One region of the Stenotrophomonas sp. YJH_SMC_36 genome, then DNA from elsewhere that is predicted to be linked to it. Evidence: predicted binding sites of a transcription regulator. Region 1 holds the regulator's gene; the other holds the start of a gene.
What was found. The regulator FliA, encoded in region 1, starts transcription of late flagellar genes. The targets are predictions, from matches to a motif close to TAAAGTTTNNCNNNCNNNGGCCGATAA.
Positions count from the first base shown of each region.

Region 2: a site for FliA is predicted at 4,242-4,268, ahead of AC5P76_RS10245 (methyl-accepting chemotaxis protein). Genes of this name have one in related genera too.

Region 1 is NZ_JCAFTD010000012.1:25,028-32,540, forward strand. Features, by position in the region: gene flhA (flagellar biosynthesis protein FlhA) at 1-1,860, shown strand, start outside; gene flhF (flagellar biosynthesis GTPase FlhF) at 2,006-3,658, shown strand; gene AC5P76_RS18435 (MinD/ParA family ATP-binding protein) at 3,645-4,532, shown strand; gene AC5P76_RS18440 (RNA polymerase sigma factor FliA) at 4,529-5,272, shown strand; gene cheY (chemotaxis response regulator CheY) at 5,330-5,722, shown strand; gene AC5P76_RS18450 (protein phosphatase CheZ) at 5,722-6,327, shown strand; gene AC5P76_RS18455 (chemotaxis protein CheA) at 6,330-7,513, shown strand, end outside.
Region 2 is NZ_JCAFTD010000004.1:364,962-372,474, forward strand. Features, by position in the region: gene AC5P76_RS10215 (APH(6) family putative aminoglycoside O-phosphotransferase) at 9-821, shown strand; gene clpS (ATP-dependent Clp protease adapter ClpS) at 987-1,313, opposite strand; gene AC5P76_RS10225 (hypothetical protein) at 1,422-1,892, shown strand; gene AC5P76_RS10230 (NUDIX hydrolase) at 1,894-2,355, shown strand; gene mnmA (tRNA 2-thiouridine(34) synthase MnmA) at 2,352-3,494, shown strand; gene hflD (high frequency lysogenization protein HflD) at 3,491-4,105, shown strand; gene AC5P76_RS10245 (methyl-accepting chemotaxis protein) at 4,297-5,487, shown strand; gene AC5P76_RS10250 (hypothetical protein) at 5,586-5,804, shown strand; gene AC5P76_RS10255 (hypothetical protein) at 5,941-6,249, shown strand; gene AC5P76_RS10260 (hypothetical protein) at 6,369-6,833, shown strand; gene AC5P76_RS10265 (hypothetical protein) at 6,978-7,328, shown strand; gene AC5P76_RS10270 (GAD-like domain-containing protein) at 7,325-7,513, shown strand, end outside.

The DNA.
Region 1 (7,513 bases):
ATGCTGCGGCTGGCACTGAACGTGGCCTCCACCCGCGTCATCCTGCTCAATGGCCAGAACGGCCACGACGCGGCCGGCAAGGTCATCGCCGCGTTCGGTGAATTCGTGATCGGCGGCAACTATGCGGTCGGCATCGTGGTGTTCGCCATCCTGACCATCATCAACTTCGTGGTCATCACCAAGGGCGCCGGCCGTGTCTCGGAAGTGACCGCGCGCTTCATCCTCGACGCCATGCCCGGCAAGCAGATGGCCATCGATGCCGATCTCAACGCCGGCCTGCTGACGCGCGAAGAAGCCAAGCTGCGCCGCGAGGAGGTCCGCGAGGAAGCCGACTTCTATGGCGCGATGGACGGCGCCAGCAAGTTCATCCGGGGTGATGCGATTGCCGGCATCCTGATCCTGTTCATCAACATGCTCGGTGGCCTCGCCGTGGGCGTGCTGCAGCATGGCATGCCGTTCGGCGATGCCGCTGCGACCTACACCCTGCTGTCCATCGGTGACGGTCTGGTGGCGCAGCTGCCGGCCCTGCTGGTTTCCAGCGCAGTGGCGATGCTGGTCACCCGTGCCTCGCGCTCGCAGGACATGGCACAGGCGATGACCGGCCAGGTGTTCGGCCAGTACCGTGCCCTGGCCATCACGGCCGGCATCATCGGCCTGGTCGGCCTGGTGCCCGGCATGCCCAACGTCGCTTTCCTGACGCTTGCCTCCATTCTCGGCTTCATCGCCTGGAAGCTGTACCGGAAGGGACAGGCCCCGGCCCCGAGCGACGCTGCCGGCAGCGACCCCGGCGCGGTCAGTGCGCTGGGCCGACCGGCGGCGCCGGCCCCCACCGCGGAACTGAGCTGGGACGAACTGCGCCCGGTCGACCCGCTGGGGCTGGAGGTCGGTTACCGGCTGATTCCGCTGGTGGACAGCAATCAGGGCGGCGAACTCATGGCACGCATCAAGGGCGTGCGGCGCAAGCTGACCCAGGACGTGGGATTCCTGATTCCATCCGTGCACATCCGCGACAACCTGGAACTGCCGGCCAACGGCTACCGCGTGCTGGTGCATGGCGTGCCGGTGGCAACCGCCGAGATCCATCCCGACCGCGAACTGGCGCTGGACCCCGGCAGTGCGCTCGGCCCGCTGGACGGCATCGCCGGCAAGGATCCCGCCTTCGGCCTGGACGCTACCTGGATCCAGCCGCACCAGCGCGCCCAGGCCGAAACCATGGGCTACACCGTGGTCGACCCGGCCACCGTGGTCGCCACCCATCTTTCCCACCTCATCCGCGAGCATGCGCCGGAGCTGCTGGGCCACGAAGAGGTGCAGCACCTGCTGGCCAACCTCGCCAAGAGCGCACCCAAGCTCGTCGAAGATCTGACGCCCAAGGCGCTGCCGTTGTCGGCCGTGGTGCGGGTGCTGCAGAACCTGCTGGTGGAACGCATTCCGATCCGCCAGCTGCGCAAGATCGCCGAAGCACTGGTGGAGCACGCGCCGTCCAGCCAGGACCCGGCCACGCTCACCGCCGCAGTGCGCACCGCGCTCGGCCGCTTCATCGTGCAGGAGATCGCCGGAATGTCGGTGGAGCTGCCGGTGTTCACCCTCAACCCGCAATTGGAACGCGTCTTGCAGGAGTCCACGCAGGGCAACGGCGCCGCGCTGGAACCCGGGCTTGCCGAGCGACTGCATCAGAGTCTGGCCGAATGTGTCAGCAAGCAGGAAGCCCGCAACGAGCCCGCGGTCGTGCTGGTTCCCGGCCCGGTACGTGCCGCGTTGGCACGCCTGGTCCGTCACAGCGTTCCGTCGCTGTCGGTACTGGCGTACAGCGAAGTGCCGGAGGACAAGCGCCTGAAGCTGGTCGGAACGATCAGCTGACGCCGCCCACCGATGCGTCAGAAAACAGACACCACCTTCGAACCACCGCAACAGACAGATGCCAAGGGGAACCCGTTCCGTGCAGACCACCGACCACCCGCGTTCTCCCACCACCACCCCGCCGTCCCCGTCCCGTGACCACAGCATGAAAATCAAACGATTCGTCGCCGCCGACATGCGCTCGGCCATGAACCTGGTGCGCAAGGAACATGGTCCCGATGCTGTGATCCTGTCCAACCGCCGGATCGAGGAAGGCGTCGAGATCGTCGCCGCAGCCAACTATGACGAGAGCGCGGTGCAACGCGCGCTGGAAGCCTCGCGGCGCGACGTGGCTCCGCCGCCGCCGAAACCGCGCACCGCCGCGGATGCAGTGATCGCCGCAGTCACCCGCCGCCGCTCCGCGACACCGGCCCAGCAGCCGGTGACCGCCACCACATCGGCCGTGGCCGCCCTCGCCCGCGCGGCCGTCGGTGCCACCGGCCGCACCCTGGACAGTGCGGACGAGATCGTGCCCACCCGCGGCAGTTCCGGCTTCGCTGCCACCCTGGCGCGTGCCACCGTCAACGATCCGGCACTGCCGGAGCAGATCTTCGCGCCGTTCGCGAGCGCCGTCGTGGCTCCCGCACCGGCGCCCGCCAACCGCGCCCGTTTCCTGATCGACCCGCCGCAGGACGAGCATCACGAATCCCCCGCGCCGGCAGTGCTGCCGCCGCCGCTGCCGATCACCACTGCGGCCACTGCGCAGGCCGAGTCCGTGCACCCCGAGCCGCCGTACGCGCAGGACGTTGCCGAGACCACGCCAGCCCCTGCCGCTGCCGCTGAAGCGGAGACCGCGCCGGCCCCGGCGCCGCTCCTTGCCCCGGCGCCGGTACTGACGGTGGTTGCACAGGACGATGCCGAGATCCGCCAGCTGCGCCACGAAGTGGCCGGCATGCGCCAGGTCATCGAGCGCGAGATGAACCGCTTCACCGACGAGCGCCTGCGCGGCTGCCCGGTGCGGGCGACCGCCCTGGACCTGATGGACGAGTACGGATTCGATGCCGGGCTGGCCCGCGATGTGGCCATGCAGATACCGCTGGATACCGAAGCCCACCGGGGCCGCGGGCTGATGCTGGGCCTGATCTCGCGCAGGCTGCCGATCGCGCCGGTCGATCCGCTGGAAGAAGGCGGCGTGATCGCTCTGGTCGGTCCGACCGGGGCCGGCAAGACCACCACCATCGCCAAGCTCGCCTCGCGCTTCGCCGAGAAGCACGCGCCGCGCGATGTGGCCCTGGTCACCACCGACACGCTGCGCATCGGTGCCCGCGAGCAGCTGTACGGCTATGGCCGCCAGCTCGGCATCGCGGTACATGAAGCCAACAGCGGTACCGACCTGGACCAGCTGCTGGAGCGGCTGAAGGACTACAAGCTGGTGCTGATCGATACCGCTGGCCTGGGCCCGCGTGACCGCGCCCTGGCCGCGCAGCTGCAGTGGCTGCGTGCCGCCCGCCAGGTCCGCACCCTGCTGGTGCTGCCGGCCAATACCAGCTTTGGCGACATGGACGAGGTGGTGCGCCGCTTCGGCGCGGCCAACCTGCAGGGCCTGGTGCTGAGCAAGCTGGATGAGACCGGCCGCTTCGGCAACGCCCTGTCAGTGGCGGTAGACCACGCGCTGCCGATCACCTGGGTGACCGATGGCCAGGACGTTCCGGACGACCTGCACCGGGCCAGCGCGGCCAATCTTGTACTTCGCCTTGAAGATTTGCGCCGAGCGGCCGATATGCCCTGCAACCCGGAGTTGAACCATGCCGTCGCGTGAGTACGCCAAGCTGACCAAGACCTTCCCGCTGTCGGCCACCCGCAGCGAGCCGCTCGGCCCTGTGCGCACCATCGCCGTGACCGGCGGCAAGGGCGGCGTCGGCAAGACCAACGTCTCGGCCAACCTGGCCGTGGCGCTGGCCGGCATGGGCAAGCGCACGCTGCTGCTCGACGCCGACCTGGGCCTGGCCAACATCGACGTGATCCTGGGCCTGAATCCCACCCACACCCTGGCGGATCTGGTCGCCGGCCGCTGCTCGCTGGAAGACGTGATCGTCGAAGGTCCGAACGGCGTGCTGGTGGTGCCGGCCGCGTCCGGTCGGCGGCACATGGCCGAGCTGGCCCCGGCCGAGCACATCGGCCTGGTGAACGTGTTCTCCGAACTGGAACGCGAGCTGGACATCATGGTGGTGGACACCGCCGCCGGCATCACCGACGGCGTGCTGACCTTCTGCCAGGCCGCACAGGACACGGTTGTCGTGGTCTGCGACGAACCGGCCTCGATCACAGACGCCTACGCACTGATCAAGGTGCTGTCGCGCGAGCGCGGCGTGGACCGCATCCAGGTGGTGGCCAACATGGTGCGCGACCCCAACGAGGGCCGCGTGCTGTATGAAAAGCTGACCCGGGTCTGCGAGAAGTTCCTTGCCGATGTCTCGCTGAACTACCTGGGCTGCGTGCCGCAGGATGACTGGCTGCGCCTGTCGGTGCAGCGCCAGCAGCCGGTGGTGAAGGCCTATCCATCCAGCCCGGCGGCGCTGGCGATCACCGAGATCGCCCGTCGCACCGCCCGCTGGCAGGCCCCCACCGAGCCACGCGGTGGCGTTGAATTCTTCCTCGAGCGCATCCTCAAGCAACGCGGGGTGGCAGCATGAAAGGCGCGGCCCAGTACAGGGAAGTCCAGCGCTCGGCGGCGACCGAGGTCATCGCCCAGCACTCGGACCTGGTGCGGCGCATCGCCCATCACCTGGCCGCACGCCTGCCGGCCAGCGTCGAAGTGGACGACCTGATCCAGGCCGGCATGATGGGCCTGATCGAAGCCTCGCGCAGCTACGACGCCGACCAGGGTGCCTCGTTCGAGACCTATGCCTCGATCCGCATCCGCGGCTCGATGATCGACGAGATCCGCCGTGGCGACTGGGTACCGCGCTCGGTGCATCGGCGCGCCCGCGATGCGGCCGCCACCATCCGCCGCCTGGAGCAGACCACGGGCCGTGCAGCCAGTGCCACCGAGGTGGCGGCGGCCATGGACATGCCACTGCCCGAGTACCTGCGGCTGATGGAGGACGCCTCGCGCGGCCAGGTGCTGAGCCTGGAATCGCGCATCGAAGACCAGGGCGAACTGGACACCGTCGCCCAGGGCGGACCCACACCGCAGCAGGTCCTGGAACGTGGCGAATTCGGCCGCGAACTGGGCAAGGCCATCGGCCATCTGCCCGAACGCGAACAGCTGGTGCTCTCGCTGTACTACGAGCAGGAGCTGAACCTGAAGGAGATCGGCGCGGTGCTCGGCGTGAGCGAATCGCGCGTCTGCCAGATCCACGGCCAGGCCGTGCTGCGCCTGCGCGGCCGGCTGAAGATCTTCGAGGCCGCGGATGCCGGGCTTGAAGAATGAACATGCCCGCGGCGGCCACGGCCACCGCGGGCGACTGAACAACAAAGGAACTCCGCTTTGAACAAGAACATGCGCATCCTGATCGTCGACGACTTCTCGACCATGCGCCGCATCGTCAAGAATCTGCTGGGCGATCTGGGCTTCACCAACACCGCCGAAGCCGAGGACGGGCATGCCGCACTGTCGATGCTGCAGAGCCAGCCGTTCGACTTCGTGGTCACCGACTGGAACATGCCGGTGATGACCGGCATCGAACTGCTCAAGGCGATCCGCGCCGATGCCAAGCTCAAGACCCTGCCGGTGCTGATGGTCACCGCCGAGGCCAAGCGCGAGCAGATCATCGAAGCGGCGCAGAGCGGCGTGAACGGCTACATCATCAAGCCGTTCACCGCGCAGACGCTGGAAGAGAAACTGGGCAAGATCTTCGAACGCCTGGCGGCCAGCGCCTGATGGACGCCACGGTCGACAAGAACGCCCTCGTCCTGCGCCTGCAGGAAGCCCTCGACGCGCTCGAATCCGGCGACGAGAGCGCCTGGCGCCAGCGCATCGACGCCCTGGTGGCCGCACGCACGCAGCCGATGATGAGCGGCCTGTCACGGCTGGCCCGCGAACTGGGCCAGGCCCTGGGCGAACTGCCGACCGTCCCCAGCGAGGCGGGCGAGCTGGACGACGCCTGCGCGCGCCTGGACCATGTGGTGGCGATGACCGAACAGGCCACGCACCGCACCCTGGACCTGGCCGAAGAGTGCCGCAGCCTCACCGAACAGCTGCGCGCCGAAGGCCTGCAGCCGGGGCAGGATGCGCAGCTGGAACGCATCCGCCACAACCTGACCGAGATTGCCCTGACCCAGAGCTATCAGGACCTGACCGGACAGATCATCCGTCGCGTGGTCGGCATCGTCCGCCGCGTGCACGAAGGCTTTGGCGCGCTGGGCCTGCCACCGGAGCAGCATCGCACCGATCCGGCGCTGGCCGGACCGGCACTGAAGGGACTGGACCGCCACGCGGTCTCTCAGAACGACGCCGACGACCTGTTGTCGGACCTGGGACTGTAAGCATGAGCGCGGTATCCGACGACATCACCGCCGATTTCATCATCGAGGCACAGGAAATCCTGGATCGCCTCGGCGAACAGCTGGTGTCGCTGGAACAGGCGCCGCAGGACGCCGACCAGCTCAACGCCGTGTTCCGTGGCTATCACACGCTCAAGGGCGGCGCCGGCTTCCTCGGCATCACCGCCATGGTCGAGCTGTGCCATGCCGCCGAAGAGGCACTGGGCGCCGCCCGCGCTGGCCAGGCGGTGCTGCAGCCGCATCACTTCGATGCCGCACAGCAGTCTCTGGACTACCTGCAATCGATGCTGGATGCCGTGTCTTCCGGCAACGAACCCGGCTATGCCCCGCCGGACCTGATCGCCCAGTTCGACGTGCACGGCACTGCTGCGCCGGCTGCTGTCGCCCCCACAGCAGCCGCGCCCGCTGCCGGTGACCTGATCACCGACGACGAGTTCGAGGCCCTGCTCGATCAGCTGCACGGCAGCAACGCCCCCACCGCAGTGGCGACGCCGGTCAAGGCCGACGATGGCCTGATCAGCGAGGATGAGTTCGAAGCCCTGCTGGACCAGCTGCACGGCGGCGCCGCCCCCGGCGCGAAACCCGTGGCTGCTCCGCCGGCGCCTGCGCCTGCACTGCCCGCACCGCGCCCCGCGGCCGCCGCTGCCAAGCCCGCGGCCAACAAGCCGGTGGCCGAGGCCGAGCACACCGTGCGCGTGGATACCAAGCGGCTGGATGCGATCGTCAACCTGATCGGCGAACTGGTGCTGTCGCGCAACCGGCTCAAGACCCTGCGTGCGCGCCTGCGCGACGAGGAACTGGACCGCGCCGTGTCGACCCTGGACATCGCCACCGCGCGCCTGCAGTCGGCAGTGATGCGCACGCGCATGCAACCGGTCGGCAAGGTGTTCTCGCGCTTCCCCAAGGTCGCCCGCGATGTTGCCCGCTCGCTGAAGAAGGAAGTGGACCTGGAGCTGGTCGGCGCCGAAACCGAGCTTGACCGCAACCTGGTCGAGGCCCTGGCCGACCCGCTGGTGCACCTGGTCCGCAACGCCATCGACCATGGTGTGGAGATGCCCGATCTGCGCGAAGCACAGGGCAAACCACGCATGGGCCACGTGCGTCTGTCGGCCCAGCAGGAAGGCGACTACGTCAGCATCGAGGTGCAGGACGATGGCGCCGGCATCGA
Region 2 (7,513 bases), on a different contig from region 1:
GCCCACCCATGAGCGAACCCTACCTGAGCCGCTGGCGATTGCGACGTGATGGTCCCGCCATCCGTACCCCGCACGCCCGGCTCTGGCCGGTACTGACCGCCGACGACCTGCCGGCAATGCTGAAGATCAGCAGTGAAACCGAAGAACAGAACAGCCATCGCCTGCTGCGCTGGTGGGACGGCGACGGTGCCGCGCGCCTGCTGGCGCACGAGGGGCCGGCCATCCTGATCGAGCGCGCCGGCGGCCAATCGCTGCGGGAGCGCTCGATCGCCGGCGATGACAGCAGCTGTACCACGATCCTGTGCCAGGTCCTGCAGCGTCTGCACCGGCCACGGAGCGCACCGCCAGCGGAGCTGGTCTGCCTGCCTACATGGTTCGCCGACCTGCTGCAGCCAAGGGCCGCGCTGCCGCCACTGCTGGAACAGTGCAGATCGCTGGCGGTCGCGCTGCTGGAGGACGAACAGGAGGTCCGGCCGCTGCACGGTGACCTGCACCACGACAACGTGCTCGACTTCGGCACGCGCGGCTGGCTGGCGATCGACCCGAAACGGCTGATCGGTGATCGCGCGTTCGACTACACCACGCTGTTCAGCAATCCCGACCTGTGCGGTCCCGGCATCCACGTCGCGACCCGGCCGGAGCGCTTTGCGGCCCGGGTGACCGAGGTCAGCGCCCTGGCGGACCTGGATCGCACGCGCCTGCTGCGCTGGATCGCTGCCAGCGCCGGGCTGTCGGCCGTATGGTTCCGCAATGATGGCGACCCGGCCGATATCGACGAGACAGTCGCGGCGATGGCACTGGAGGCGCTGGCGGAGGGGTGATCCCGCTGTAGCCGAGCATGGGCTCGGCTGCTTCTGGCTGAAATCTGGATGCCTGGGCGAACAGCAGCCGAGCGCGGGCTCGGCTCTACAGGCTTCCGCCCTGGTAGGTGCCCACCTTGGTGGGCACGCCGCGCCAGGCGCAGTTAGGCCCGCACCAAAAGCCGGTCAGGCCTTTTCCATCGTGCACAGCAGCGGATGCTGGTTCATCCGTGAATACTCGTTGACCTGGCCGACCTTGGTCTCGGCCACTTCGCGGGTGAACACGCCACAGACGCCGCGACCGCGGGTATGGACATGCAGCATCACCTGCGTCGCCTTGTCCAGGTCCATGTTGAAGAACTGCTGCAGCACGTCCACCACGAAATCCATCGGGGTGTAGTCGTCGTTGAGCAGCATGACCTGGTAGAACGGCGGCGGCGCCACTTCCGGGCGCGCGGGCTCCACGGCGATGCCGTGCTCGTGGTGGGAATCGGGGGAAGACTCGCGGGGCATCCGGTCATTATAGAGGTTGCCGCGCGCCCGCGTCGGCCCTCCCGGAATGGACGGCACGGACGGCCGCCGTCACAATTGTCCTTCCCACCCCGGTTTCACAGGATTTTCATGAAAAGGACCCTTCTGCCTGCCCTGTTGATCGCCCTGGCCTGTGCCGGTCCGGCGAGCGCAGCCGATGCCGACGCTGCCGTCGGTCGCCAGCTGGACAAGCTGGGCTACAACTACGAGGTCGACGAGGATGGCGACTACCGCCTGGTGTTCGACGTCGAGGGCGACCGCACCCAGATGGTGTACGTGCGCTCGGCGGTGGAAGACTTCGGCAGCCACAACATCCGTGAGATCTGGTCGCCAGGCTACACGTCCAAGACCAAGCAGTTCCCGGTCGCGGTCGCCAACCGCCTGCTGGAGGACTCGCAGGACGCCAAGATGGGCGGCTGGGTGAAACAGGAGGCGACCGCGATGTTCGTGGTGAAGATCGACGCCGATGCCACCGCCGACCAGCTCAGCGACGCCATCGATGCCGCGATCCGCACCGCCGACGCGATGGAACTGGAACTGACCAAGAAGGACGATCTCTGAGGTGAATGCCACGCCGGACCCGCGCTGGGCACCGCACGCCACCGTCGCCACCGTCGTGGTCGACGGTGGCCGCGTGCTGCTGGTCGAGGAGACCATCGATGGCCGCGCCGTGCTCAACCAGCCTGCCGGGCACCTCGAACCCGGCGAGAGCCTGGCCGAGGCGGCGCTGCGCGAGACCCGCGAGGAGACCGGCTGGACGGTTCAGCTGACCGACTTCATCGGCTGTTACCAGTGGACGGCGGGCGACGGTACGACGTTCCTTCGCTTCTGCTACGCGGCGCGCCCGGTCTCGCATGATCCGGCGCAGCCGCTCGACACCGGCATCGACCGCGCGCTGTGGATGACCCCGGCCGAGCTGCAGGCCGCCGGGCAGCGCCAGCGCAGCCCGCTGGTATGGCAGGTCGTGGCGGACTATCTGGGTGGCCAGCGCCACCCGCTTTCGCTGGTCCGGGAGGTCGCATGAGCACCCCGCGCGTGATGGTGGGCGTTTCCGGTGGCGTCGATTCGTCGGTCGCCGCCTGGCGGCTGGTGCAGCAGGGCGAGGCCGTGGCCGGCCTGTTCATGCAGAACTGGGCCGACGACGGCAGCGGCGACTGCCGCGCCGAGGATGATCGCCGCGATGCGGTGGCGGTCTGCGGCCTGCTGGGCATTCCCTTCCATTTCCGCGACTTCTCCAGCGAGTACTGGCAAGGCGTGTTCGAGCATTTCCTGGCCGAGTACGCCGCCGGCCGCACCCCCAATCCGGACGTGCTGTGCAACCGCGAAGTGAAGTTCAAGCACTTCCTGGACGCGGCGCGTGAACTGGGCGCCGAGCGCATCGCCACCGGCCATTACGCGCGGGTGACCCAGCGCGGCCACCAGTGGCTGCTGCTGCGCGGCGCCGACCGCTCCAAGGACCAGAGCTATTTCCTGCACCAGCTGGGGCAGGAGCAGCTGGCCGCCACCCTGTTCCCGATCGGCGACCTGGAAAAGAGCGACCTGCGCCGGATCGCCCGTGACGTCAGCCTGCCGACCCATGCCAAGAAGGACTCCACCGGCATCTGCTTCATCGGCGAGCGCGACTTCCGCGAGTTCCTGGGCCGCTACCTGCCGGCCCGGCCGGGACAGATCCTCGACCCGGCCGACGGCAGCGTGATTGCCGAGCATCCGGGCGTGTTCTATTTCACGCTCGGCCAGCGCGAGGGCCTGAACATCGGCGGCGTGCGTGGCCGCCCGGCCGCGCCGTGGTACGTGGTCGGCAAGGACGTGGCCAGCAACGTGCTGTATGTCGATCAGGACCGCGACAGCCCGTGGATGCTCTCCGAACGCCTGCGTTCGGAAACCGCGCACTGGATCGCCGGCGCACCACCGGCCCGGCGTTTCGAATGCACTGCCCAGACCCGCTACCGCCAGCCCGACGAGCCGTGTACGGTCGATGTGCTGGACGATGGCAGCGTGCTGGTCACCTTTGCCCGCCCGCAGCGGGCCGTCACGCCCGGCCAGTCGCTGGTGCTGTATGACGGCGAGATCTGCCTGGGCGGTGCGGTGATCGCCGCCACCGATGCGCCGCTGGAACAGCGCCTGCGCACCACCCCTTCTCCTTTTGAGGTAATCGCTGCATGAGTTTCACTGTCGACGACCGCGTCCTGGCCCTGGCCGGCATTGCCCAGGCCCTGCAGCAGGTGCGCCGCATCGCCGATACCGGCCATTCCGACGCCGCCGCTGTACGTACCGCGGTGGACAGCGTGTTCCGCGTCGACGCGTCCTCTCCGCAGGAGGTGTTCGGCGACCGCCACGCGCTGAAGTCGGGCCTGCGCCTGCTGCACAACTACTTCCGCAACCAGGGCCAGGATCCGATCCTGCCCAAGCTGGCATTGTCGGTGCTGCAGCTGGAGCGCCGCTTCGTGCAGGACCGCGCAACCGTCAACAAGGTTGCCGCGGGCATCGAGCAGGCGCAGCGCAAGGCCGCCGAACTGGGCGACAGCGGTCACCCGGATGTGCTGGCCAGCCTCGGCGGCGTCTATGCGGACACCATCAGCCATCTCAAGCCGCGGGTGATGGTGCAGGGCAACCCGCATTACCTGGGCCAGGCCGGTGTGGTCTCCGAGATCCGTGCCCTGCTGCTGGCCGCCGTCCGCGCTGCGGTGCTGTGGCGGCAGGTGGGCGGCAGCTACTGGGACTTCCTGTTTGGCCGCAAGGCGATGGTCGAGGCCGTGGACCGCCTGCTGGCCTGATCGTTGCATCCGCCGGGCATGGCCCGGCGCTACCGCATCGCCTGACCGTCGCGCAGCGCTGCCGGGGTAGCGCCGGCCCATGCCCGGCGAGCGTCCGGCGCCGGAAATCCGACGCATTCAGAAAGCGCATCGACGTTAAAGAGAAGGGGCACACGGCCGATACATCCTCCGTGCACCTCCCGAGAACGTCCATGTACTCACGCATTTTCATTCGTCTGGCCGCCCCCCTGGCCCTGACCCTGCTGCTCCCCTTCGCCATCGGTTTCGAATGGCCGGCCGCCCTGCGCTGGGCGATCCTGACCACGATGACGCTGAGCTGGCTGGGCTTTGCGTGGTGGACCGCGCGCGCCCAGGCGCACCGCTCACCGGAACAGGCCCGCGTCCTGCGTGAGCAGGACCAGCTGCTGACCGAGCTGCGCAGCTTCGTCGGCAACGAAATCGACGGTTCGCGTGGTGAAGTGGAACGCGCCCGCGACCTGATCCGGCAGGCGGTATCGAGCCTGGGCGGCAGCTTCGATGCAATGAACCGCAAGTCGCGCCAGCAGAGCCAGGCGCTGTCGCGCATCGTCGACCGTGCCGGCGATGAAGGCAGTGCGGGCCTCGACGTTGCGCGGTTCGCCCAGCATGCCAGCCATCGCATGGAGCAGCTGGTGGAAGCGCTGGAACAGGTCAGCGGCCAGAGCTCTACCACCGTGCAGCACATCGACCAGATGGCGCAGCACCTGGACGGCATCTTCGCCCTGCTGGAAGACGTCAAGTCGATTGCCGACCAGACCAACCTGCTGGCGCTGAATGCCGCCATCGAAGCGGCCCGTGCCGGCGAGGCCGGCCGCGGCTTCGCGGTGGTCGCCGACGAAGTGCGCAACCTGTCCGAGCGCTCGACCACCTTCAACGAACAGATCCGAAAGCTGGCGCACAGCTCCAAGGACGCCATCGCCAAGGTCCGCGAGACGGTCTCGCACATGGCTTCGCGCGACATGGACCGCTCCCGCGAAGCACGCCAGGAAGCAGCAGCCATGCTGGACAACGTGGCACAGATCAATGCTTCGCTGGGCGAAGGCATGCGAGAGGTGTCCGAGTGTGCGCGTGCCATCGACGGCAGCGTCGCCGAGGCCGTGCGCGCGCTGCAGTTCGAAGATATCGCCACGCAGGCGCTGGGTGGCGTGCATACCCACCTCGACCGACTGACCGCGATCAACCGCGAAGCGGTGGCCCTGCAGGAACTGCTGCACCGCAATGGCGGCGTCTTCGACGAAGAGATCGCCAGCGCGCTGCAGCGCACCGGCAACCGTCTGCGCGAACTGCGCAACGAATGGGAGCGCCCGCCGCACAAGCCGGTCGCCCAGCAGAACATGGGCGCCGGTACCGTCGAACTGTTCTGAGACGCGTGTCCGCTGCCCTCTCCGGCAGTCTGCAAGGCCCCGGCTCGACCGGGGCCTTTGCCTGTGATCCACCGCCGAATGCATCCTGTACGCGCCCCATGGCCCTGATCAGCGCCCCGCCCTCCTCCCTCACCGACATCGAACGCCCGCGCAACGCCAGCGTGCGAGAACAGCTGCAGCAGCTGGAAAAGGTCGCGCATGAGGAGATCCGCGAGCTGCAGCAGCTCGCCGATGCGCGCCCGCCCTCGCCCGGTACCGCCGGCGAACTGCTGAGCATGGCCTGGGACCTGGGGTTGGATGGAGATGCCCTGAAGTAGATCCACGCCATGCGTGGATGGCCTGCACCGCCTCCCGTTCCAGATCCATGACATGATCCGCCCAAGCCACCTACGGCTGGACACGGAGTGTCGTGGCATGAGCACCACGTTCATGACCTGACTGGGATTTGCTGCGATGGTGCTCGTCTCCGTCACCTTCACCTGGCGCCCTGCCTACGCCACCTTGCGGCTGCCCCGGCACAGACCTGTCGCATTCCTGTTCGGCAGCCTGCTCTTCATGCTGATGGCATTTCTGGCTGCCTGGATGGCTGCAACCGCCATCAGTACCGGGCATGTCCATCTAAGCCATCATCTCTCCGGCACCATTGAAGCGTGGCGCGAGATCGAGCCGATGACCTGCTGGCTGATCATCGTGGCGGAGTACTTGCTAGGGCTCCTGATCGCCAGCTATCCCATCGCGGGCATCGCATTGATGAACCGGTAGATCCACGCCATGCGTGGATGCACCTGCACGCCCCTGCACCTTCCACCCTTTCGGACTTGTTGCATGGCCTGGGTCATCGGCTCCGGGCACACTCACCGCCCTCCCTCCTTGGCAGCGTCATGACATTCAATCCGGAAGAAGCGCAAGAAACCTTCGAACAGTTTCTGATCATCATGGACGATCAGATTGAATGGCTGATCGAGCAAGCGCAGCAGCGCGGCGTCGACCTTGACGGTAGCCTGGAGAGCCTTGATCGCCTCGAAACCCTGTACACGTTGATGGCCGCAACGTTATCGAAGGACGAACAGGCTGCCCTGAGGATTGTGTTTGCACGATATCTTGGGGAAACCGTGTGTCAGCATCACGGCGGCAAATGGACTCTCCCACTGGATGATCCCAAGGACATCAGTTTCAACATGCCGGTTATCGTGGGGCATTCATCCTGCCCGTGGCTGGAGTTCAATCCCATCCACACGATGCGAGCCTACTCACTTCGGCCCAAGCCCGGAATGATCCGAAGCGTCGTTGCGCACAGTGTTGCTCCGCGGATTCTGGATCTCAGCGATCTGGCGGAAGAGCACTGACGCCAATAGGAGAGACTACTCGGTTCAGTTGACGGACCCATCGAGACTGCGGCTCGTGCCCGGGATCATCCGCGCGTGGCATGGATCTACTGAGACAGCGCTGTCGCCATGGCATGATGCCACGGTCCCGTTCATGGAAGACCGATGGCCGCCGCCCTGATCGCATTGATGCTGCTGGAACTCCTGCTGCTGTTGTTCTGGGGCACCGATCTTCTTCCGCACCGGCATCGTCCTGTTCAACCAGCGCACGGCCAGCTGGTGTTCTACATCGGCTATCGCATCCAGCGGCGACGCTATGTCGAAGTTGTGGAATCCGTTTGCGCGCGGGTGCGCTCCGATTCCCGCGACGGTTCGTTGACCCAAGCCGGTAGATCCACGCCATGCGTGGATGACGCCCCCGCGATTCACAGTTTTCGGATTGGTTGCATGGAATGCGATCAACGCACCCTTCATCGTGCCGGACCCATTTCGGTTCAAATCAGCCCAGCCCGATGACCAGCGCCGCCCTCTGCCTTTCGCTTGCCTTGCAGCTTCCGGTTGCCCCCGACCCATTGACCCTGGATCCCGATTCCCTCGCGACGCTTCAGCAGGCGCTGCAGACATTCGGAGCGTTCCAGCACCCCTATTCTGCTCCGATCGACGCATACGACCCTGACGCGGGCGTGATCGACGCATCGGTC